DNA from 3 places in the Salegentibacter sp. Hel_I_6 genome. Region 3 is predicted to be linked to each of the others. Evidence: riboswitches for the same ligand, from Rfam matches in the RefSeq annotation. Region 3 holds a riboswitch; each other region holds the start of a gene.
What was found. A riboswitch is a leader RNA that binds a small molecule or an ion and turns the genes downstream of it on or off. The one in region 3 is predicted to bind thiamine pyrophosphate.

Region 1 (7,886 bases), 240 kb from region 3:
AAATTTAATTTTAGATGAATAAGGTAGAAGTTTTTTCATGGAATTAAGGGATTGTGGGTTTGATTTTTTTAAGCTCTGCCAATATAGTTAAAATGCTAAAAAGAGTAAAGCCCAGGTGAGAACCTAATTAACATTCTTCTTCTTTATGCTTTAATTACTGAAGACTTGCCGCGAGGTTCCTGATGTCTTATCTTTAGCCTTAAATATTAAAAATTAATTAAAACAGAATGAAGAAAAACTTACGAAACCTTTTTAGTTTATTCCTTATAGCAGGTGCATTGCAGGTACAGGCACAGGAAGAAATGGTCGATAAAATTGTTAATGAGGCCAATGATAATTCGAAATTAGAAGAACTTGCTCACGAACTTGTAGATGTAGTGGGACCTAGATTAGTAGGAACTCCGCAAATGAAAAATGCTCATGATTGGGCGGTAAAAAAATATGATAGCTGGGGAATTTCGGCTGAAAATGAAGAATATGGCACCTGGCGTGGCTGGGAGCGTGGGATCACTCATATTGACCTTGTAGAACCAAGATTGAGAACGTTACAGGGGCGTCAATTGGCCTGGAGTCCTTCAACCGGAAAAAAAGGAGTGACCGCTGAGGTGGTTATTTTACCTGAAGCTACAGATTCTACGGCATTCGCCGAAATGCTTTCTTCCGTAAAAGGAAAATTTGTAATGATCTCTGTAAACGAACCTACCGGAAGACCTCCATATAACTGGGAAGAATGGGCGACCGAAAAGTCCTGGGAAAATATGCAGAAAAGTATAAAAGAAGCTGATTCTCTTTGGAGAAACCGAATTGAAAAAACCGGTTATGGCTACCGCGAATTGCCAAAAGCACTTGAAGAAGCAGGCGCTGCGGGAATTGTAACTTCTAACTGGTCTCATGGGTTTGGTGCTAATAAAGTTTTTGGTGGGTATACCAGTAAAATTCCTACAATAGATATTAATTTGGAAGATTACGGATTGCTTTACCGTTTAGCGGAAAATGATAATGCCCCAGAAATTAAGGTGGTAGCAGAATCTAAAGATCTTGGAGAAGTGCCAACTTTTAATACTATTGCAAAAATTGAAGGTAGCGAGAAACCTGAAGAATATATTATTCTTTCAGCGCATTTTGATTCCTGGGATGGTGGAACCGGCGCAACCGATAATGCTACCGGAACTATGGTGATGATGGAAACGATGCGAATCCTTAAAAAACTATATCCAAACCCGAAGCGTACAATTATCGCCGGGCATTGGGGAAGCGAAGAGCAGGGACTTAATGGTTCTCGCGCTTTTGTAAAAGATAATCCTGAAATTGTAGCCAATGTTCAGGCGTTATTCAACCAGGATAATGGAACAGGAAGAGTAAAAAATATTAGCGGACAGGGATTTCTTCATGCATACGATTATATAGGAAGATGGCTGGAGCCGGTTCCGCAGGAGATAAAAGGAGAAATTGAAACTTCTTTCCCAGGAACTCCCTCTGGTGGAGGCTCTGACCATGCTTCTTTTGTAGCTGCCGGTGCGCCTGCATTTATGCTGAGTTCTTTAAGCTGGTCTTATTGGAATTATACCTGGCATACCAATTTAGATACTTACGATAAAATTGTTTTTGACGATGTTCGAAGCAACGTGATCTTAACCGCAATTATGACCTATATGGCTAGCGAAGATCCTGAAACTTCATCAAGGGAAAAAGCCGTGTTGCCAATTAGCAGAAGATCTGGCGAGCAAATGACCTGGCCAGAGCCAAGAGATGCCGAGAGAAAAGGTGGGTTAGATTAGGTTCTAATTACTTTAAGTAAAGCTGTCTGGAAAGTTATTTTTCTCGTCAAGCTGAATTTATTTCAGCTTCTAATATGTCTTGATAAGCACATCAACAACTTAGATACTGAAACAAGTTCAGGATGACTATTATGAAACTTTCCAGGCAGCTTTTTTATTTTTTGGAATCAAAACTTATCCTTTCAAATCACCTCCAACAGGAATAGAGCAGTCGTGGTAAGGCTCACCGTGAGGAGGGTTTTTAGAGGGTTTTGATTCTTTCATTCTAATAGGGGAAGTAGTCATCTCTGAAGAAGAACCAGCATCAGTATTTGTATTGGTGCTGCCAGATAAAGAAGCCCCAACCGGCATATCGCAACGGTGACCGGGTTGGCCGTGCGGTGGATTTACATCTGGAGTTTCCGCATTTCCGGAGCTATTACCACTCATTTCTGTATTGGGTCTATTCTCTTCAGTTTCCGGTGTTTTTTCTTCGTCTTTGCAGGAAGTAAAAGCAGTAATCCCTACTACTGAAAGTCCAAGAAAAATTTTATTAAAGGTAATTTTCATAACAGTATTATTTTAAGTTTTAAAGATACTAAATCTATGAGAGTTACTCAGTAAGCATCTTCAATTCCTCTTCTGTAACATCTATAAGTCCGGCTTTTGGTAAGCGCTTTAGCATTATGCGCCAGTTTTCATCTTCATCAAAAATTCGATTAAAGATTTGCTTTGCTTCTTCCAGCCGGTCACTATTGGCGAGGGCTACCGCTTTCCAAAATCTCATTTCCAGGTTGTTTGGGAACATGCTTTCTGCAGTGCCATATTCTTCGAGGGCTTTTTCTACATTTCCTTCTTCCATAGCCAGATCGCCACGGTTCATGAATTCATAAGCTCTTGCAGTTTTTAACAAACGATCTAATTCTTTTATGGGATTTTCGTGATCATCTACCCTAAGGTCTATTTTTTTATCTTTCCAGATTTCTTCAACTTTCTCAGGGCCTACTACAATTAATGCTGCCGATTGCTTTCCACGGATATCACCACCGGCATCCTGTGCAGCTTTTAAAACAGCCACAACTCTTTCGGCTAGAGGTAAGTTTACATTTTCAGTGAATGCCCTGGCCATCGCCGGCACAACATCATCATTCAACATCATATTCGCCTGAACAGAAAAATTATCTCCGTTAACATGCTCGGCTTCTGCTACACATTTTTCACCCGTATAAGCTGAATTTTCTCCCGATTTTCCCAATATGGCAAGTTGTCTAAAATCACGACCATCATCATTATTGATAAGGGTTTCTATAGCTTCTTCAGGAGTGAAGCCATTATCTAAAAGCTTTAAGCCTTCTGGCCCGAAAGCGGGGTTTACAAAGGATTGTGTGGCGACTACACCAACCCCCGATTTTCCCCAGGCTACTAGTGGTCCAACTGAAAACCAATGACTTTGAACTCCAACAGCCATTTCACCGGTTTTTGCATCTCGTGCAACAATGGAATAAGTATGCGCAAAAGCGTCTCCGCTAATTTTAGAATTTTGGGCTTCAGTATTTAAACTTGAGGTAAATACCAAAGCGGTGAAGAGTAAAAATTGCTTCATAAGGCAGGTTTCTGATTAAAAGCTAAAGATAGCGAAACTCTGCTGAATTATTTAAAAAGTATGGTGCAGGCTAAGTTGAATCTGGCCTTTACTAACATTATCTGTAGTTTGGGTCATATACCCGGCCTGCAATTTTAAATTGTCTTTTAAGGCATATCCCAGCGCAGAGTAAAATCGGTTTCGATCAAATAACTCAACACTTCTGCCATCGCCAATTTTCCGTTCGCCGTTAATAAATAATTCGTTATATAGGGCAAGGTAAATAGCGTCTTTATTCAGGTTTGGCTGATTTAGTGGAATATTTAAAAACAGGTTGTAACGGTATCTGGTTCTAAAGTCCTGGTTTTCTACCCAACGTTGCTCATATCTAAAACGGTGAGTGAGATAAAACCTGCTACTTAATTTATGCGGAAGTAAAGCTTCCTGATAAATCCTGCTTTCACCTGAAGTTTCATCGCTTTCGCCAAAAGTTCCTGTGGTGATATTTCCATATCCCAGCGTGAATTTTACAGCGGCATTTTTGGGAGAATAGGTAAGTCCGCCGCGAATAAGCAATTGTTCCAAATCTCCACCTAAATCCCAGTTTCTATATTGAATATCTCCCTGAAGTCCCCATTGGCTCTCCCCGAATTCTGTATTCCAGAAATACATATACCAGGCGCCGGTTTGATCTTCATCAATTTGGGCATTGGCAGAAAATAATATAAAAAGGCTAAATAAAACTGCGGAAAGGAGTGATTTTTTCATTTATACTTTTTCCGCAAATATAGCATTACATAATAAAAAATAAGAATTTAGGCTATGATCGAGAACAAAATGCTCATCAATTTGGCTTGAATTAAAATGTTTTGCTTCAAAACTTATTGGGATTACCCTGCGGTACTTTACTAATCGCTAACTTCTGTAACTAGAATATAATCTGGACCTCCATCTACAGGGTAACCCTCTATTTTTGAACCGGAAACATTAACTTGTTTTCCAACGAATTCATCAAGGTTTAAATTATCACTTTTTAGAGCATAAAATTCCTCTTCTGAATTTAAAATGTGGGTGCCATATTGATAAGAGGTCATTCCCTGGCTTTCTATAGTTCCGGTAAGTTGCATTTGTCCTTCTGTATTTTCACGATCACAAGTTGAGCTTAATAAAATAAAAATTGTAACCAGGCTTAGAAAAATAGCTTTCATATTATAAATATAAGTTTAAAACATACTTAAAATAAAGTTAGTAAAAGCAATGCAATTGCCTGAAGTTTTAGGTTTATAATATGATGAATTTCTGAAAACATTATTATTTTTGTACCGCTTAAAAGGCCTCGTAGTTCAACGGATAGAATAGAAGTTTCCTAAACTTTAGATCCAAGTTCGATTCTTGGCGAGGTCACTTTTTAGATATTGATCATTTAACGGAAATTCTCCTAATATTATTATAGCTTTGCACTGGAAATGGGGTGCTTGCCATAAGGCAGGCTGAGATGATACCCGGGAGTTTTTACTCTGAACCTGATCTGGATAATGCCGGCGTAGGGATTTTTAAAACTAAAGTTGCATCCCTGTAATTTTTAGCTACTTCATCACCTCATTTCATTGAACAATACAACAATGATAGAGGATTTTTTTACACAACTTACCTGGTTACAAGCTATCGGAACTATTTTTGGCGTGGTTCAGGTTTTATTGGCGCGAAAAAACAATATCCATAATTATTTATTCGGAATTGTTTCCATTCTTATAAGCCTTTTTGTAATGTACCGCTCAAAACTTTATGCCGATATTATCCTTAATCTGTATTACCTGGTGATGAGCATTTATGGCTGGTTTTATTGGAAATTCGGGAGAAAAGCTAAAGAAACCCCAATTTCCTATTCAGATAAAAAAGATCTCCTTAAAGCTTTTGGAATTGTTCTGGCTTGTTTTACGCTAATGACTTACTGGCTTCGATTTCATACCGATTCTGATGTTCCGTTTTGGGATGCCACGGTAAGCGGATTCGCCTGGGCGGGAATGTGGCTTATGGCCAAAAGAAAAATGGAGAACTGGATTTTTCTGAATATTAGCAATAGCATCGCCATTCCTTTACTTATTTATAAAGAGCTATACATTTATGCCGGCTTAACGGTTTTCCTTTTTATTGTAGGTACTTCCGGCTATTTTAAATGGCGTAAAATAATTAATAATGAAAAACGAGAATCAATTGCAAGCGCTTAAGAAACTATGCTTTGACGCAAAAATTTTTCCTGAAGAAGTTTTAAACTGGATTAGAAAGGAAAACCTCTGGAATATTTGGGTGCCTAAAGATTTTGGTGGATTGGAGGTGTCATTTTCTAACGGACTTTCCAAACTTCAGGATTTGGCTAAAATTGATGGCAGCCTGGGTTGGACGGTAACTTTATGTAGCGGCGCCAACTTTTTTATAGGAAACCTGGAACCAAAAACTGCAAAGGAAGTTTTTCAAAAATCAGGAACCACTATTTTAGGCGGAAGTGGTGGCACTTTTGGTAAAGCTGAAAAACTGGGTGATGATTTTAAAATTTCCGGAACCTGGCGTTATGCTACCGGCGCACCTTATTTAACCCATTTTACCTTGAATGCTGAAATTTTTGAAAAAGGCAAGGCTTTGCTTAACGAAGATGGATCCCCGAAAGTAAGATCGTTTGTGGTGCCAAAAGAGAAAGTCAGGGTTATTGAAGATTGGGATACCATGGGTTTAAAAGCTTCGGTTACCCATTCTTTTGAAGTGAAAAGCGCAGTAATTCCAAAACGTTTCAGTTTTGTATATAATGATTTTCACCAGCCACAGGATATTTTTAAAGTACCATTTTCAGTATTTGCAGATCTCACCCTTTGGGTTAATTATGTGGGTATGGCCGAACATTTTCTGGAAGAAGCCAGCGTTATTAAATCTATAGATGCTTTGGAAACCTTTGCAGAAAACCTCGATCTACACAATCAAAAAATAACTCGGTATGCCGAAGATATTGAACTGAAAATTACCAGTCAGAAAACTATTACCGAAGATTTTTTAGAAGAAATTCATACTTCAGCTTCAAATTCTGTAAAAAACATTTCGCAAAATATTATAGAAATTTATCCATATTTAGGCATAAAAGCAAGTCGAAAAAACCATCCTTTAAATCAAATTTTTTGTGATTATTTTACGGCTACACAACATCATATTTTTACGAAATAATACAGGTGTGAATAAAATTTCAGCGATTATTTTTCTTCTCAATTTCGGTTTAATTCGGTTAAGCTAATTCCCCTTTTTTTAGCAGAAATGATAAATCAAAAAAAATAAGTGACCGGAATTTTATCTATTTTTATACCTCCTAAAAATAAATATGAAAAAAAATTTCCTGCAAATTCTTGCCTTAATTTTGCTCTTTGTTTCCTGTTCTACAGAAGATAAACCTGATGAAGTATCGGAAAAACCTGAAGAGCCCGAGGTGGTAATAGAAGATAATTTTAACTACTTAGCTTTACGCGCCGATGGAAATCTTTATGAGATCGGGAATAAAACAGGAAAGGTTTCCCGGGTTGGTTCAATTTCACAAATGCAGGGAAACCTAAATATGATACCGAGTGCTGTAACTGCTTCGGCCGAAAAAATCTTTATTTATGAGCAACTTTTTGATCCTTTTCAAGGTAGGATTCTGGTAAGGGATAAAGCAACAGGTTTAGTTTCAATTTTTGTTCTGGATTTTCCTGCTGAAATATATGGGGAAAATGCGGGACTAAATAGTTTAGACTGGGATTCTAAAAATGGTAAATTGGTAGGAATTGTAAGGGATGAGTTTGAATTCAATAATAATAACACCAGCAGGGTAGTGAGAATTGATCCCGAAACTATGGTGCTGGAATATGGAGAAATTTCTTTTAATTATAGTACCACTTTTTCCAGCAGCTTGCTTAATAATAAGTTATATGCTTTGAGTTCTAATACTGGTAGTTTGGATAGGTCTAAACTTTTGGAGATTGATTTAATTACTAAAACGGTGAGCCCTCTTGAAGTTTCGGGAAATAATGCTATTATAGGTAATTTATCTAACAACGGAGCGTCTAATTTTCTTTTTGGTTTTACTCCGGTGATAGGTTCTACTTATATGGGAGAAATGCAAGCTTTTAAACTAAATTTATCTACAAATGAATTTGAAAATCTGCCAGAGTTATCCAGGTTTTCAGCGCATCATATTGCCCGAAAGAGTTTTTACAATGAGGATTCCAATGAATTTGCTGAACTTATTCTAAAAGAAAATAAAGATCAAATATTGCTATACAACGATCAAACCAACAAAATTGAGATATTAGAACTTAGCGGCTCATATGACTTTGATACTTCTACCATTATCATAGATGTTCGGGAAGTTGATTAAATAGATTTGTGATTTTAGAAGTATAGTTTATCTTCAGCAAACAATTTAAATAACGTTGTTATGAAACAGGCATGCGCAATAATTCTTTTCAGTTTAATTACTTCTCAAAGTTTTAGCCAGGAAAGAATAAAGATAGCGGTAGCAGGTTTAACTC
Region 2 (7,886 bases), 870 kb from region 3:
TTTTCAATTTTCTTAGCTTTTAAATGCTTGTTCCATTTTTCCATAAGTGGAGCTTCCAGTTTAAATTCCCGGTATTCATCGGGGTTCATAATTGGAATCCCTTTTATAATAGGGTAAATACGTTTACATTTCTTGCAACTTAAAAAACCCTCTATAATCTTCCCCTCCAAATCTTTTGAAATTGTTGTGAGTTCCAGGTCCTCTTTATCATAAGGACAGCATAATTTATTTATTGTTGAAGTTCTCATTTTTTATATTTTTTAATTCTGAATTATAATTTTCTGCCGAAATCGAAGAATTTTCGGCACTCATTATTCCTGAAATCACCGCGACGCCCTCAAAATCCAACTCTTTAAGCAAATGCATATTTGCAGGCTTAATTCCCCCAGCCAGGAATATTGGCATTTGTGTAAGTTTCCTGGACTCCTTAATAATCTCAAAATCTACTAAATCGCAACTATTCGCTGTTGAGGAAGGAAAAATTGAACAAAAAGAAATATAATCCAGGTTATTAGTCTCAGCCCACTCTACAGTTTTCAGGTTGTTATTACAGGTTAACCCAAGTAATACATCAGACGAAATGTTTTTTTTAATCTCCTGGAAATTCTTAGGGATTTCATCAAAATGCACTCCATTGGCAGCCGTTTGTTTTAAAAGTTTCCAGTTGTTGTTTAGTATAACAGGGGTATCTGTTGCCTGACAAAGTTTACAAATGCTATTAATAAGTGAAGATTGGTTATCTATACTTTTAAAATTATCCCATAGTTGAACCGCAGCGATTTCACTTTTCTCCAAAATTTCCTGTAGCTTATTTAATAAAATAACCTCTCCCATCTGTGGGTCTATCACCAGATAAATTCCTCCTTTTATTCCTTTACTTTCCATTATTTCCAACTAGATTTAATCGCCGTAAAGAAAGCTTTCCAATAAGGGTCTTCGGTTTTATAGGCCAGGTCTTTCAACTCTTCTCCCTTTTTAATTTTAACACCCTTTTCTTCCCCCTTAATTTCACCAACTGCTGAGCAGTCAATATTCTCAGCTTTTAAACGCGATATTACTTGTTGTTCTTTTCCTTTTTCACAGGATATAATCATTGAACCTGCCCCTATAATTTCCCTGTAATCCAGGTTAAAAAGTTCGCAAACTTCTTTTTGCCATGAATATACTGGCAAAGCATCATTATTAATAAAAGCTCCTTTCCCAGAAGCTTTAACCATTTCATATATTGCTCCCAGCACGCCGCCTTCAGTTACATCGTGCATAGCGTGAATTTCGGGAAATTTACTTCCTGTTCCTGCTGCTGTAAGCCCGTCTTTTAAAGACGAGGTTTGCCCAAACATTTCACAGCCTGCCTCATAGGTTTGTTTTCCTAATTTATTCTTTATAGTTTGAGGAAAACTCATGGTTAATAAGGCAGATGATGATAAGGCACAGGTTTTAGTCACCAGGATTACATCACCAACCTCTGCACGGTTGGATAAAATAATTTCTTTTTTGGGAGCTACACTAAAAAAAGTACCTCCTCCTGAAATTGTTGAATTTTGGCCTTCTACAAATCCGGTATGCCCGCCGGTTATAGACACCCCAATTTCTTTGCAAAATTGATGGATATAATTCCAGTATGTTTTAAAATCCTCCCTGCTAAGTGATGCGGGAAGGTTTAGTACCATCTGGGCATATTGTGGAGTAAACCCTGTAGTTGCCATGTCGTTAGCCATAAGATGCACAGAAAGCCAGGCCGATTCTTCCAATCCAAGCGAAGGAATAAGTGAAAGCGGATCGCTAGTAGATATCAACGCCAGCTTATTGGGTAAATCTACTAATGACACGTCTACCCCAAACCCGGGTTTTACACTAACTTCCTTGCGAGTATGCCCGCAATTTTCAAGGATAAATCCCTCTAGTTCTACTTCTGCAATTTTTCCTAATTTCTCACTCATTATTTTACGTCTTTAAATTTTACGTACAAACCGAAAAAATCACCGTATGGCAAACCCCATTGTTGAACCGGGAACCATTTTGGTAAACCTGTACATGACCATTCTATACTATACTCCCTGCCCTGGAGAGCCTCCTCTATTATTTTGGCTAGTTTCTTAGGGGTGTAAAAAGTTGCGGTAAGATAAAATGGGTTTGCCCCAAAAATTTCCTGAACACGACGACGGACTACTTTGGTAGAATTTCTGTTCATCATTCCCAGGGCTATTCCATATTGTGCAACTCTCGCAGCTTCCCGAATAACTTTTACGGGATCTTTATAATATTCAAAAGTGGTTATAAATGCGAGAGAATCAAAAGTATGATCTTTAAAAGGCATATGGTGAGAATCTGCCATTACAAGATCTCCCTCAAACAAATGTACGGCTTGTGAGAGCATAAGAGGGGAGATATCGCCGCCGGTAGCCTCAATTCCTATTTCTTTCCACCATCTTGTAAAGCGTGTAGTACCACAACCAAACTCCAGTAGGGTTTTTACTCGTTTATCTTTAGAGACAAGCTGCTCCATCACTTTTTTCTGCCATACCTCGGCACGCTTGTACCGCCCTTCGTACCATTGCTCGTACGTATCGGTATGTTTACGGTTAAAAAACCATTCTTCCCGGTTTTGCCAATTTTGATGATTTTCGGGAAGTAATTCAAATCGGCTGCTTTTTTCAATTTCCATCTTTACTTTTTAAAAAAGAAAAACTCCACGCTACCGGAAAATGCCAGAAAACATGGAGTCTTAAAATGGAAGTTTTAATACTGCATCCCTACGTTGGCATTATCCAAATCAGGTTTTCGGGTGTTATCTCAGCCTTGCGGCACCCCGTGCGTGAATTTATCTATTTATTAAATCTCTATTAATTAATTTTATCAGTTAATCGGGAGAAAAATACAAAATAAAGAAGGAAGTGGAAAGTTATTTCTCAGTTTTACAAAATAGAACAGGCTATGGTTTTACGTTCTTATTATAACGCTGCCCCCTTTTTTTCAGCAAAAAAATAAATTCATTGCGATTGTATGAAAAGATTTTAAAATCGTTATCCCGATCTTGTTTCTGAGACTGCTCAAAAATTTATTCGGAGGTATAACATGTTAGATTCTGAAATAAATTCAGAATGACGATTAAAAAACATTATCAAAAGCGGGAAACCGGGTTTCCCGATATTACGCCCTATCGGGCTTCAATCGGGACAGGCTTCTCACCCGGTGGTTTCTCTTCCAAATTTTTCAACACAAAAAAACCTCAACTTTTTTGTTGAGTTTTTCTTAGAGCGGGAGACCGGGTTTCCCGATATTGCGCCCTATCGGGCTTCAATCGGGACAGGCTTCCCACCCGGTGGTTTCTCTTCCAAATTTTTCAACACAAAAAAACCCCAACATTTCTGTTGAGGTTTTCTTAGAGCGGGAGACCGGGTTCGAACCGGCGACATTCAGCTTGGAAGGCTGACGCTCTACCAACTGAGCTACTCCCGCCTGTCCTGCAAATATAAAGTTTATAGCCTTCAAAATCCAAAGGAAAAATGAACTTTTTATAAGGTATTCTTCTATTTCCCTTATCTTCAGCTATAAACCCGGAAAAAGCGATAAAATCTTGTTAAATGGGTAATTAAAAAACAAGTGTTCCGACAAATAAATCTTATTTTTAATCTCTAATACAATTCATTTTAAATCATTTTTTTATGAGCAATAAACCCGGTAAAACCCAGGACCTAATAGACGCAAAATTCCTTGAAGAACGCAAAATTTTCCTTTGGGGAGAAGTGAACGACGAATCAGCGAAACACGTAATAGATCGACTTTTATACCTTGATATGGAAGGCGACGACGAAATTCAATTTTTTATTAATAGTCCGGGTGGTTATGTGACTGACGGTTTTGCAATTTACGATACGATGCAGAGCCTAAAAAGTCCGGTTTCTACAATCTGCAGTGGCTTAGCGGCATCTATGGGTTCAATCCTACTTTCAGGAGGAACTAAAGGTAGAAGATTCATTCAAACACATGGGAAGGTAATGATCCATCAACCTATGGGAGGAGCACGCGGACAGGCTTCAAACATTGAAATTCAGGCTAACGAGATTCTAAAAACCAGAGAATTAAGCGCTAAAATTCTTGCTGACAATTGTGGACAAGAAATAGAAAAAGTACTTAAAGATTTTAACCGCGATTACTGGATGGATGCGCAGGAATCTTTAGACTACGGAATTGTTGACGGTATTTTTAAGAAATAATTTATGGATATTAAACATCGCGAAAACGATAGCCGTGGAATGTTTTTCGTGGAAGACGAAAAAGGCATTTACGCAGAATTAACCTACACTAAAAAACAAGATGTTCTTACAATAGATCATACCGAGGTAAGACCTGAACTGGAAGGAAAAGGAATTGCCACAAAATTGCTTTCGCATAGCGTTGACTTTGCTCGGGAGAACAATTATAAAATTGAGCCGCTTTGTCCTTTTGCTGAAGTTCAATTTGACCGGAATGAATCTTTTAAAGATGTAAGAGCTTAACCCTCTCTGCCTACATAGATCAATCAACCTGCTTTTTCCTATGAAATTTTTTAGAATCCTAATGCTCTCATTTTTCCTGTCTTTTATTTCCTGTGGAGATGATAACAGAGAGCCAGGAATTGAAACTATAAAAGAGGAAGAAGCAGAAGTGGTTGAAGCACTGGCATCAGCCGATTTGATTTCGACGAAATTTCCCGAAATCTCTAATTCTGTTGAAAATATTAGTATTAAACATAAAAATTTACTCGATTCCACTTATGCCGGGAGGGATTATAAACCAATTTGGACGAATCGTAATTTACGGGAAGACCTATACCGAAGCATAGAAAGAGCAAGTGAAGATGGACTTACCCCAGAAGATTATCATTTAGAATTTTTAGAAAATTCCCTTTCTAACTTATCGAACTTAAATGATGAAGAACTTATTTCTACTGAAATTATTCTCACCGATGCCTTCTTCGCCTTAGCTTCAGATTATAATTCAGGGAAATTAAACCCTAAAGAAATTTATAGCATCTGGGGAGTTGAAAGTAATAAAATTGATCTACCCGGGCTTTTAGAGTATGGAGTTAAGCAAAATGATATCATTGCCGCTATAGATTCAGTAGTTCCGAAGCATGAAGTTTACCGGGGTCTAAAACGAAGCTTAAAAAAGTATCGAGAACTAGCAAAGAACGAAAGCGAACCCACTTACATTTCTGAAGAAGGAAAAGGTATTGCTGCTGATGAAAAAGACGTTAGAATTTCTAATATTAAAAAACGTCTAAAAGAGTTAGGTTATTGGGATGAAGAAGTTGTGGATAGTAATGATACTTTTGATCAAGCCTTACAAGAAGTTATAAAAGAATTTCAGAAAAAAAATGGGATTGAAACAGATGGTGTTATTGGAAGTGGAACAATAAAAACTTTAAACAAAACTTATCTGGACAGGGTTGAACAAATTCTGGTGAACCTAGAGCGTTGGCGGTGGTATCCTAAAGATTTAGGACAACAATATATCATTGTAAATATTGCGAATTTCCGGCTGCACCTGGTAAAGGATGGGGATACAGTAGCTACGCATCGCACTATGGTGGGTACCGAAGCCAGAAAAACACCAATATTTTCTGATGAAGTTGAACATATCGTTTATAATCCTACCTGGACTATCCCTCCTACTATTAAAAACAAAGATGTAATTCCTTCAGCATCAAAAAATCCTGATTACATTTCAAAGAAAAATTACAGCATTTTTGATAATACAGGTAAAAGACTAAACGCAAGTGAGATAGATTGGTCTTCATCTAAAGTTAAGGCTTACACCTTTAGACAGGAGGCTGGGCCCTCAAATCCGTTAGGTTTGGTGAAGATTATTTATCCTAATGAGCATTTAATTTATTTACACGATACACCGTCCAAGAATCTTTTCAGCAAAAATTTAAGAGCTCAAAGCTCGGGATGCGTAAGAGTACAGGATGTTTTGGATTTGGCAAAAATGCTATTAAGCGATCAACCTAAATACGACGACGAAAAAATTGAAGAAATCCTTGATTCAGGAAAAACTACAACGATTAAAATAACCCAAAAAGTGAAAGTGCACCATCTTTACTGGACGGCCTGGAACGAAAAAGGCAACACCCGTTTTGCAGAAGATATCTACAAAAGAGATGCTGCCATCTATAAATTACTCACTGATAATAATTAATTAAGCAGTGGAGAATTATTTAAATAATCTTTATTGTTTTTGTGAATATATACTACAGATTCTTCTTTAATAGTGTCTATCACGTCTTTGGCAATTGTATTTGGGACTGCTGGACAACCGTAGCTTCTTCCTAAACGACCAATTCTATTTATAAAATTAGGTTCAGCATAATCGGCACCGTGAATTACAACATAACGCTTACGAGCATTACTGTTGAAGCCTTTTTCCATACCATCTATAAAAAGCGATAATCCATTTTTTCCATAATAGGTTTCAGCAGTTACATAGAAACCAAGGGAGCTTTGCAAGGAATTCACAGTATTAGAAAATTTAGTAGCGAATTCACCACCGGTATTTTTTCCGTGAGAAACATAAGTATGAAACAAAACTTCTTTAGTATCCATATTCATAATCCACATACGCTTTTTGGTAGAGGAAAGTCCGAAATCTACTACAGTAAGAATTTTCTTTCCTACTTTACCCTTTTCTTCCAATTGCTCATATCCTTTCATAGCCTTTTCAAAAACTGGCATTGCCGGGATACTGGCATTATTCGTAGAAAATTCGCTATATAAAGTAGCGACTTTTGTTTTAAAACTGGTGTTGGTATTTTCTTTGGAAATTGTAGAAGCGATTGCTTCTAATTCTGAATTATCAATTCTGGAATCTAAATTATCTGTCGTTGTAAATGCAAAAGAGAAGGTTAATACGGCAAATACAGTCAGAAGTCTATAAATCATACACGTTGTTTTAAATTAATGTTCTCTTAAATTATTCCAAATGTGATGCCAACATACAAAATTTTATGTTCAATCAAATTTTTAAGCCTTTAGAATCCAAATTTTAACATTTTTAAGCCTATAAATCTAAATTTCAACATATTAAGCAGGAATATAGATATTTTATAGAAACGCATCTTAGACTAAAAAAGTATTCCAAAGTATATTGATAATTGTTAAAATTTTAAATTTTATGGTTAAGCACCATCTAAAGCTTTTAAAAAGCCTGGATTGAATAAAAATAAAGCCGATACAACCATATTTAATAAAACATTAGCGGGTGTGCATTTAGCATACCGGCAATTTGTTTTTATCTTTACCCCCAAACCAATTAATATTATGAATAAGAAAGTTCTACTAATGATTTTAGATGGTTGGGGAATCACTCAAAACCCCGACGTTTCAGCTATTTCCAAAGCAAAAACTCCTTTCATGGATAGCATATTGGAGAAATATCCTCACGCCGAATTGCGCACCGATGGCATGCAAGTTGGGCTTCCAGAAGGACAAATGGGAAATAGTGAAGTAGGACATATGAATTTAGGCGCCGGCCGTATTGTTTACCAGGATTTAGTGAAAATAAACATGGCGGTTGAAAAAAATACGCTAAAAGATGAACCAGTGCTGGAAGAGGCATTTAATTATGCGATAAAAAATAACAAACCCATACATTTCATGGGACTTTTGAGTGATGGTGGAGTTCATTCTCATATTAATCATTTAAAAGGTTTACTTTCTGCAGCTGAAGAATTTGGTGTAAAAGAAAAATACGTACATGCTTTCACCGATGGTCGTGATGTAGATCCCCACTCAGGAAAAGCTTTTATTAAAGAAATTGAAGAACATTTAAAGAAAACCAACGGAAAGCTTGCTTCAGTGATAGGCCGTTATTTCGCGATGGACCGTGATAAACGTTGGGAAAGA
Region 3 (7,886 bases):
ACTTAAACGGAGCTGTGGCTGAAGAAGCCTGGGTGAAAGAAAAAGACGGTAAGACAGTTTATAAATTATCGCTTAATACTGAAGGTGAAAAAACTAAGGCTTATATCGATAAAGAAGGAAACTGGATCGAAAAAGATAAATAGTTTTTAAAAATCTAACCAACAAATAAATTTCCGTTGATTGCTTTTTGCCCTACCAAAACCTTCAACGGAAATTTTTAAAATAAACAGCCGGAATTTAAGAGAAACCAACTCCTTCGGCACCAGTTAATAAATGTGTAAAGTAGCGTAGAATTCTGTATATTTATCGAAAGATGAAATGCTTAATCGGAGAGCAGACCTTTTGGTCTATTAACTAACACTAACTATCGAATAAGCAAATTGAGGGATTTAGATGATTTTATTTTATAAGTACTGGAAAATGGATACCACCCAATGACAGATTAATAAATAATTTAGATTGTCATTGAAGAGAGACCTTTTACGAGGTCTCTTTTTTTATACTTATTTTTAAACCCAATGAATTTTAGATTGTTAAATTTGCAAGACGGTTTAAATTAAATATCAATGACGAAAATTCTTATAGTTGAAGATGATGTTCCTTTTGGAACTATGCTTAAAACATTTTTAATCAAACGCGACTATGAGGTTGAATTGGTTTTTTCTGGAGTAGAGGCTTTTAAGAAACTTAAAGAAGACATCTTTCATCTTATTCTTTCAGATGTGAGATTACCAGACACCAGTGGTCTTGATATTTTAAAACAGGTTAAAGCAGAAAATTCTGAAACACGGGTTATTATCATGACCGGCTATGCGGAAATTAGCATGGCAGTTGAAGCCATGAAAAATGGAGCTTTTGATTATGTTTCCAAACCTTTTAGACCAGAATCTATATTACAAACTATAGAAAATGCTTTAACACACACCCAGGTACAAACCGCTGCACCAACGAAACCAGAAAAACAGCAAAGATCCAACCAATCGCAAGATACCAGTTTTGTAAAAGGCGTAAGTGAAGCTGCAATTAAGTTAAGCGATTATATAGAACTTGTTGCACCTACAAATATGTCAGTTTTAATTATGGGTGAAAGTGGAACTGGTAAAGAGCAGGTGGCAAAAAGTATTCACGAACAAAGTAAACGAGCCGGTGCTCCTTTTATCGCTGTAGATTGTGGTGCAATCCCAAGGGAATTAGCTTCCAGTGAATTTTTTGGTCATTTGAAGGGGTCTTTTACCGGTGCAATAAATGATAAAACAGGACATTTTGAAGCGGCCAATGGCGGGACACTCTTCTTAGACGAGATTGGAAACTTAAGTTATGAGCTTCAGGTGCAACTTTTAAGGGCGCTTCAGGAAAGAAAAATAAAACCGGTAGGCAGTAATAACGAGATCCAGGTAGATATTCGCGTAATAACTGCCACCAACGAGGATCTTGCCCAGGCGGTAAAGGATGGGGAGTTTAGAGAAGATTTATATCATAGATTAAATGAATTTTCTATAAAGGTGCCAGCGCTTAAAGATAGAAAAGAAGACTTAATGCTTTTTGCTGAATATTTTTTAGAAGAAGCTAATGCCGAATTAGAAAAGAATGTAATTGGTTTTACTGAAGAAGCTTTAAATGCTTTTAAAAGATATAATTGGCCTGGTAATTTGAGGGAATTAAAAAATATGGTTAAACGAGCCGTACTTTTAACTCAGGATGACTTGATTCCTCTGAAAGTGCTGCCTCATGAAATAGCCACTGCAACCCAAACTAATACTGAGACCGAATACGGTTTGTTTAAAAATAAGAATGAAGAACAGCTTATTTTAGACGCGTTGGAGAAAGCCGGTGGTAATAAAAGTAAAGCGGCAAGGTTACTTTCTATAGATCGTAAAACACTTTACAACAAGCTTAAACAGTATGATATTAAACTTTAATTTCCTGTTCCAGCTCTTCCATTAAGTTTAGAATATCACTCTTAAGATCCTGAAATTCAATTTCGGAAAAAACTTCGTGCTGCTCAAGCCTTTCTAATTGTTTGGCCTGGTTTGTAGCATTTATTTGCTTTAACATAGGCACCATTTTATGAGCAAGCCGAGCTACTTCTTTTTGGTCATTTTTATTCCGCGCAATTGCTATCAATTCTATTTGCGACCTTGTGCTTTCTATAAAAGCTTCTAGAATAGTTTGCACGGCTTTCTGATCTCCGGCTGAAAAATCATAGATATCCTGGAGGTCGTAGTTATTGTTTTTGGAATGCTGTAGGTTATTATTCAGCTTTTCCTTGAGATCGAGTTTAAAAATTTCAGCAATACTTTTTTGAAGCCGTGCTGGTTTATAAGGTTTTAATAGGCTGTTGTTGAAACCTGCAAGCTGGTATGTTTCAGCATCAATATTGGTACGCCCAGATAACGCGATAACCGGTAGATCCTCAATTTTGTGGCTTTTCCTTATATTTTTAATGAGGTCAAAACCATCCATTTCCGGCATTTGTATATCTGTAAGTACCAGTGAGTATTTTTCGGTTTCCAACTTTTTAAGGGCATCACGGCCATTCAAAGCTGTGTCACATTGCATTCCCATAGATTTTAGAAGTTCTCGCGTAAGGGAAAGCTGTGATGGTTCATCGTCAACAATAAGTGCGGTTTTCCCGGTGAGATCAGGTAATTCTGGAGTTGCAGGTTTGTCTGAAGTTTTTATGGTTTCCACGGGTAGTTTTCTGACCGGTATAAAGACGGTAAATTCACTCCCTTCTCCTTGTTTGCTTTTCAGTTTTAAATCGCCTTTTAGTAATTCAGTAAGGCTTTTAGTAATAGCAAGTCCCAATCCTGTACCGCCGTAAACTTTTTCAATGCTAGTATTTTCCTGTGAAAATTCTTCAAAGATCTCCTCTTGTTTCTCTTCGGAAATTCCAATCCCGGTATCTTTTACAGAAATAATTAAACAGTAGCTATCTTCAATTTCTTTCTTTAAATGAATATTGACCTTAATTTCTCCCTCTTTGGTAAATTTACTGGCGTTAGTAATAAGGTTCGTGATAATTTGTTTTATTCTAAAGGGGTCGCTAAGTACACGGGTGTCGGTTTCTTCTGAAGCTTCAAAAATCACCTCAACATTTTCGTTTTTTGTTGCGGGTAAAGCATTATAAACTGTATCTTTTATAAGTTTTGCAGGATTAAAAGGTAATTTTTCAACGGTCATTTTTCCTGCTTCAAGTTTAGAAAGATCTAGTAAGTCATTTACTAAATGCAGGATAAAATTAGACGACTTTTTTACCTGGTCTAAATAGTGAATTTGCTTATTGTTTAAAGAAGATTTTTCAATGAGATCTGTATAACCAATAAGCGTGTTTAACGGTGATCGCAAATCATGGGTTATAGCTGCCATAAATTTCTCTCGCTTAATTAGTAAACTTTCAGCGAAATCCTTGGCGTCTTCTAACTGCATTCGGTATTTCTGGCTTTTTGCGATGTCTTTAATTATAAAAACAAGAGACAATAATATAATAATGAAGCTAACAATTCCAGCAACCAAGAATATTTGAGAGCTTTCTTCTACCATAGTTTGCGAAACTTTTGCTCGCTGTACAGAAGCTTCTCGTTCTTCCAGTTCAATTTTTCCCAGCAAACCTCTTAGTTGCTGGTTAATAATCTTATCGTTTTCCAGAAATTCCTTTTCCTTTTTGTCTACGGTATCTTGAAATCTCCGGTTAGCAACTTCCAGTTCGCTTAAAACATTTCTAACCGAACCAATTATAGAATCTGCAGTACGGTTAGTTAACTTTTCGGCATTGTCTTCCCGCGAATATTCCAGCCATCTAATTAGGAGCCTACGTTGGTGGGGTTCAAGATTTGCGAAACGCCGGTTGTAGTTATAATCATCAAAAGAAGGATCTATTTTTTTTAGTTCATTTAAAACCTGGGAATAATAATTTTGGTTGCGTTGCTGCTCCCGGAGTTCATAGAGTTCCTGTAAATTGGTAGTTTTATCTGAAAGTAATTCGCTAATACTATCCAGTTCTTCCTTAATGGAACTATCTGAATAGCCTGTTTTTAAACTTTGTATATCAAGCTGAATGCTGTCTATCTGGTTTTGATATTTCTCAAGATCGGCTTCATTTCCCGTTTGAATAAGCTGCCTGCTTAAATTTTCAGTTTCATAAAGGCTGGTAGTAATATCGCTCAGCATAAAAAGCTGTTCGTTATTATTGTTATTATTTTCTGAAACCTGGCTAAAAGCAACTACCTGTTTCCATACAAACCAAACAGCAATAGCAGCCAGGGCGGCTATCAAAAGATATCCGCCTATTACTTTATAAGTTATAGAGCGTTTTGTATTTCGCATAGGTTTATAAATACCAAAATTACACCATTTAAATGATTTGAAATAAAATTATGGAATTTCCATAAAAGTTTTATACATTTGCAGCAAATCTCAAAGGGGTGCCGCTTAAGTGTGGCTGAGATCATACCCAAAGAACCTGGGCAGGTAATGCTGCCAAGGGACACGCGCCAAAAGCGCAAACGTATGTACTCCTGAAAATGCCAAAACACCGGTGGGCAATTTCAGGAATTTTTTTATCTAATTTTTAACCAAAGAATAATAGCCCCTTTTATTCGTAAATAATTTCTTACGAATGAAATCTTTATTATTTTTTACCGGCCTCTGCCTAATTTCTTTGCAAGCCGTAGCTCAAACGCATGTTTTAAAGGGTAAAGTAACCCGTGGTCAAACGCCCGTTGAAGGAGTGGCCGTTTATGCTGTAGAATCTGGAGAAGGCACTGCAACCGACGAGAATGGAATGTATAGCCTTCAGCTGGAAGAGGGAGAGTATAATCTTGTTTTCTCCTACGGAAATCAAAAAAGTCTTAGCTTAAATCTTGATCAGGATAAAACCTTAAATGTAGACCTTACTGATGCCCAGGAGGTGCTTGATGAGGTTTTTCTTTCCTCGGTAAGGGTAAACGCAAAATCGCCAATAACTTACAGCAATCTTACGAATGAGGAAATTGAAAACCGTAATCTGGGCCAGGATATCCCAGTGCTTATGAATTATATGCCAAACGTGGTTACTACTAGTGATGCGGGCGCCGGCGTTGGTTATACCGGGATTAGGGTTAGAGGGAGCGGCCCCACCAGTACAAATGTTACCATAAACGGAATTCCTTATAATGATGCAGAAAGCCTTGGAACTTTTTGGGTAAATCTTGGTGATTTTGCTTCTTCGGTAGAAAACCTGCAATTGCAACGTGGTGTGGGAACTTCTACAAATGGGGGAGGAGCCTTTGGCGCCAGTTTAAACATTCTAACCGATGGTTACAGCGAAGAAGCAAATGCCGAGGTAGCCAATAGTTATGGTTCTTTTAATACCCATAAGCATACGGTTAAATTTAGTACAGGTCTTGTAGACGATCATTGGGAATTTGCCGGACGTGCTTCGCAAATTAAAAGTGATGGCTATATAGATAGGGCCAGTAGTGATCTTAAGTCTTACTTTCTACAGGGAACTTATGTAGATGATAATACACTAATTAAAGCTATTACTTTTGGCGGGAGCGAGAGAACCTACCAGGCCTGGTACGGAATTGATGCGGAAACTCTGGAAAATGACAGAAGATATAATCCTGCCGGAGTTTATACCGATGAAGAAGGAAATACTAAATTTTATGAAAATCAAACCGATAATTATAAGCAGGACCATTATCAATTATTATGGAACGAAGAGTATAATAAGAACTGGTCTTCTAACATTGCCTTTCATTATACTTATGGTCGCGGATATTATGAGGAATATGAGGAAGATGCAACTTTAAATGAATTCGGGCTTGATAATTTTCAGGCAGAAGGAGAAGAAATTACCACCTCAGACCTGGTTGGTACCAAATGGTTGGATAACCATTTCTATGGAAGTGTTTTTAACCTGAATTACCAAGATGAAAACTGGGATGTTATATTTGGTGGAGGCTGGAACCGTTATATCGGCGATCACTTTGGAGAGGTGATTTATACACGATTCGCCAGAAATAACGATCCCTATGAACCTTATTATGAAAATGTAGGAATCAAAACCGATTTCAATCTTTACGGAAAAGCCACCTATGCAATTTCAGATAAACTGGCCGGGTATTTAGATTTGCAAGTTAGAACAATAGATTATGAGACTGAAGGAATTTTATCAGAAGGAAATGAATTTCTGGTAGATGATCATTTTACTTTTTTTAATCCCAAAGCGGGATTAACCTATGCGCTAAATAATGAAAACCAATTCTATTTTTCTTATGCGCGCGCCAATAGGGAGCCAAGACGTAGTGATTATGAAAATGGAGAGCCAGAGCACGAAGAATTAAACGATTTTGAATTAGGCTGGAGACATAATACACCCTCAGTTCAATTAAATACCAACCTATACTTTATGGATTATCAAAACCAATTGGTGTTAACAGGAGGGATAGACGATGTTGGTGCTTTTATTCGTGAAAACAGCGGGAATAGTTATCGTTTAGGTTTGGAAATAGATGCGGTTATAAGACTTTCAGAAAAATTATTTGTGAGGCCAAATCTTGCTTTAAGCAGAAACAGGAATGTAGATTTCATCTCTACCTGGAATGGTGAGCTGGTTGATTTTGGTAATACCGAAATTTCATTTTCTCCATCTATAGTAGGAGCGAACAGTATTACCTATCTACCGGTAAACGGATTGGAATTAAGCATACTTTCAAAATATGTGGGCGAACAGTATATGAGTAATATTGAAGCTGAAACCTCTAAGCTTGATGCTTATTTTGTAAACGATTTTAATATTCAATATACCTGGAGAAATGCACCTTTATTTAAAGAAGTCGTATTTACCGGTTTGGTGAATAACATTTTTGGTGAAGAATATGTTTCTAATGGTTATTACTACACTTTTAATGTAGAAAATCCTGATACTTCAACAGGTTTACAAACATTAGATGGTGCGGGTTATTATCCGCAGGCTACCACAAACTTTTTAGCCGGAATTACTTTAAAATTTTAATTTGTTTGTCACCTTTCTCCTCTTGATTTTTAAGAGGGGGAAGGTTTTTAATTATAAACTTCAATTATATTTCCGCGGCGTTCAATTCGGTAAGGTCTCATTGCGTACTGGCCTTCGCCTTGCAGTAATTCCCCGGTAATAATATTATAAGAGTTCCCATCTTCACAATTACAAGTAGCAACTACACCTTCAACCGTCATGGCTGAACAATTGTTTGGTGGGTGATTAGGATCGCTAAGTTCAAAAGCGGTGTATTGCGAATTGTTTATGTTATACACAACAACACCTCTTATTCCCTCTCTATAAGTTACAAAACTGTTTCCTGGAAATTGTAGATCATTATATTCAGGGAAATCTAAATTTAGTTGTACCCTGAAATTCAAATTAATAAGATTAGGATTGTTAAGAAGGTTGTCATCATTACCGGAGCAAGCACTAAAAAATGTAGCAAATAGAAGCAAAAAGAGCATTTTTTTCATAAGATTAGCAATTTTTTCGCTAAATAATATTATTGTTTTCAAGATGTAAATTTATTATATTTGTTAAACAAATCCCGTCGTGCTATGGGATTTTTTCTATTTATATAAACGATGAAGTTATGAGCAAAGTATCTTATTATACTGAAGAGGGGCTAAAAAAGTTGAAGAATGAACTAAATCAGCTACGTGACGTAGAACGACCAAGAGCTTCTGAAGCTATTGCCGAAGCCCGGGATAAAGGAGATTTAAGTGAGAATGCCGAGTATGATGCTGCTAAAGAAGCACAGGGGCTTTTAGAAATGAAAATTTCGAAATTAGAAGAAGTGGTTGCAAATGCAAGAGTAATAGACGAATCTCAATTAGATACAGACAAGGTTCTAGTACATTCTCACGTGAGAATAAAAAAC

Region 1: it holds a riboswitch for thiamine pyrophosphate, as region 3 does, so the genes downstream of both, pnuC (nicotinamide riboside transporter PnuC) here and FG27_RS07560 (TonB-dependent receptor domain-containing protein) in region 3, are expected to answer to the same signal.
Region 2: it holds a riboswitch for thiamine pyrophosphate, as region 3 does, so the genes downstream of both, FG27_RS03915 (class I SAM-dependent methyltransferase) here and FG27_RS07560 (TonB-dependent receptor domain-containing protein) in region 3, are expected to answer to the same signal.

Annotation. Positions count from the first base shown of each region.
Region 1 is NZ_JQNQ01000001.1:1,954,932-1,962,817, reverse strand. It holds gene FG27_RS08610 (prolyl oligopeptidase family serine peptidase) at 1-39, opposite strand, end outside; gene FG27_RS08605 (M20/M25/M40 family metallo-hydrolase) at 228-1,778, shown strand; gene FG27_RS08600 (hypothetical protein) at 1,953-2,327, opposite strand; gene FG27_RS08595 (DUF1028 domain-containing protein) at 2,371-3,360, opposite strand; gene FG27_RS08590 (DUF2490 domain-containing protein) at 3,412-4,107, opposite strand; gene FG27_RS08585 (hypothetical protein) at 4,248-4,547, opposite strand; tRNA gene FG27_RS08580 (tRNA-Arg) at 4,672-4,743, shown strand; TPP riboswitch at 4,797-4,906, shown strand; gene pnuC (nicotinamide riboside transporter PnuC) at 4,962-5,567, shown strand; gene FG27_RS08570 (acyl-CoA dehydrogenase) at 5,536-6,549, shown strand; gene FG27_RS08565 (hypothetical protein) at 6,701-7,732, shown strand; gene FG27_RS08560 (Gfo/Idh/MocA family protein) at 7,793-7,886, shown strand, end outside.
Region 2 is NZ_JQNQ01000001.1:851,859-859,744, forward strand. It holds gene FG27_RS03900 (Trm112 family protein) at 1-248, opposite strand, end outside; gene FG27_RS03905 (thiamine phosphate synthase) at 226-885, opposite strand; gene FG27_RS03910 (AIR synthase family protein) at 885-1,940, opposite strand; gene FG27_RS03915 (class I SAM-dependent methyltransferase) at 1,940-2,665, opposite strand; TPP riboswitch at 2,734-2,822, opposite strand; tRNA gene FG27_RS03920 (tRNA-Gly) at 3,387-3,459, opposite strand; gene FG27_RS03925 (ClpP family protease) at 3,666-4,217, shown strand; gene FG27_RS03930 (GNAT family N-acetyltransferase) at 4,221-4,499, shown strand; gene FG27_RS03935 (murein L,D-transpeptidase) at 4,540-6,183, shown strand; gene FG27_RS03940 (murein L,D-transpeptidase catalytic domain family protein) at 6,180-6,923, opposite strand; gene gpmI (2,3-bisphosphoglycerate-independent phosphoglycerate mutase) at 7,302-7,886, shown strand, end outside.
Region 3 is NZ_JQNQ01000001.1:1,717,245-1,725,130, reverse strand. It holds gene FG27_RS07575 (hypothetical protein) at 1-143, shown strand, start outside; gene FG27_RS07570 (sigma-54 dependent transcriptional regulator) at 567-1,919, shown strand; gene FG27_RS07565 (ATP-binding protein) at 1,909-4,326, opposite strand; TPP riboswitch at 4,411-4,505, shown strand; gene FG27_RS07560 (TonB-dependent receptor domain-containing protein) at 4,619-7,000, shown strand; gene FG27_RS07555 (hypothetical protein) at 7,048-7,479, opposite strand; gene greA (transcription elongation factor GreA) at 7,599-7,886, shown strand, end outside.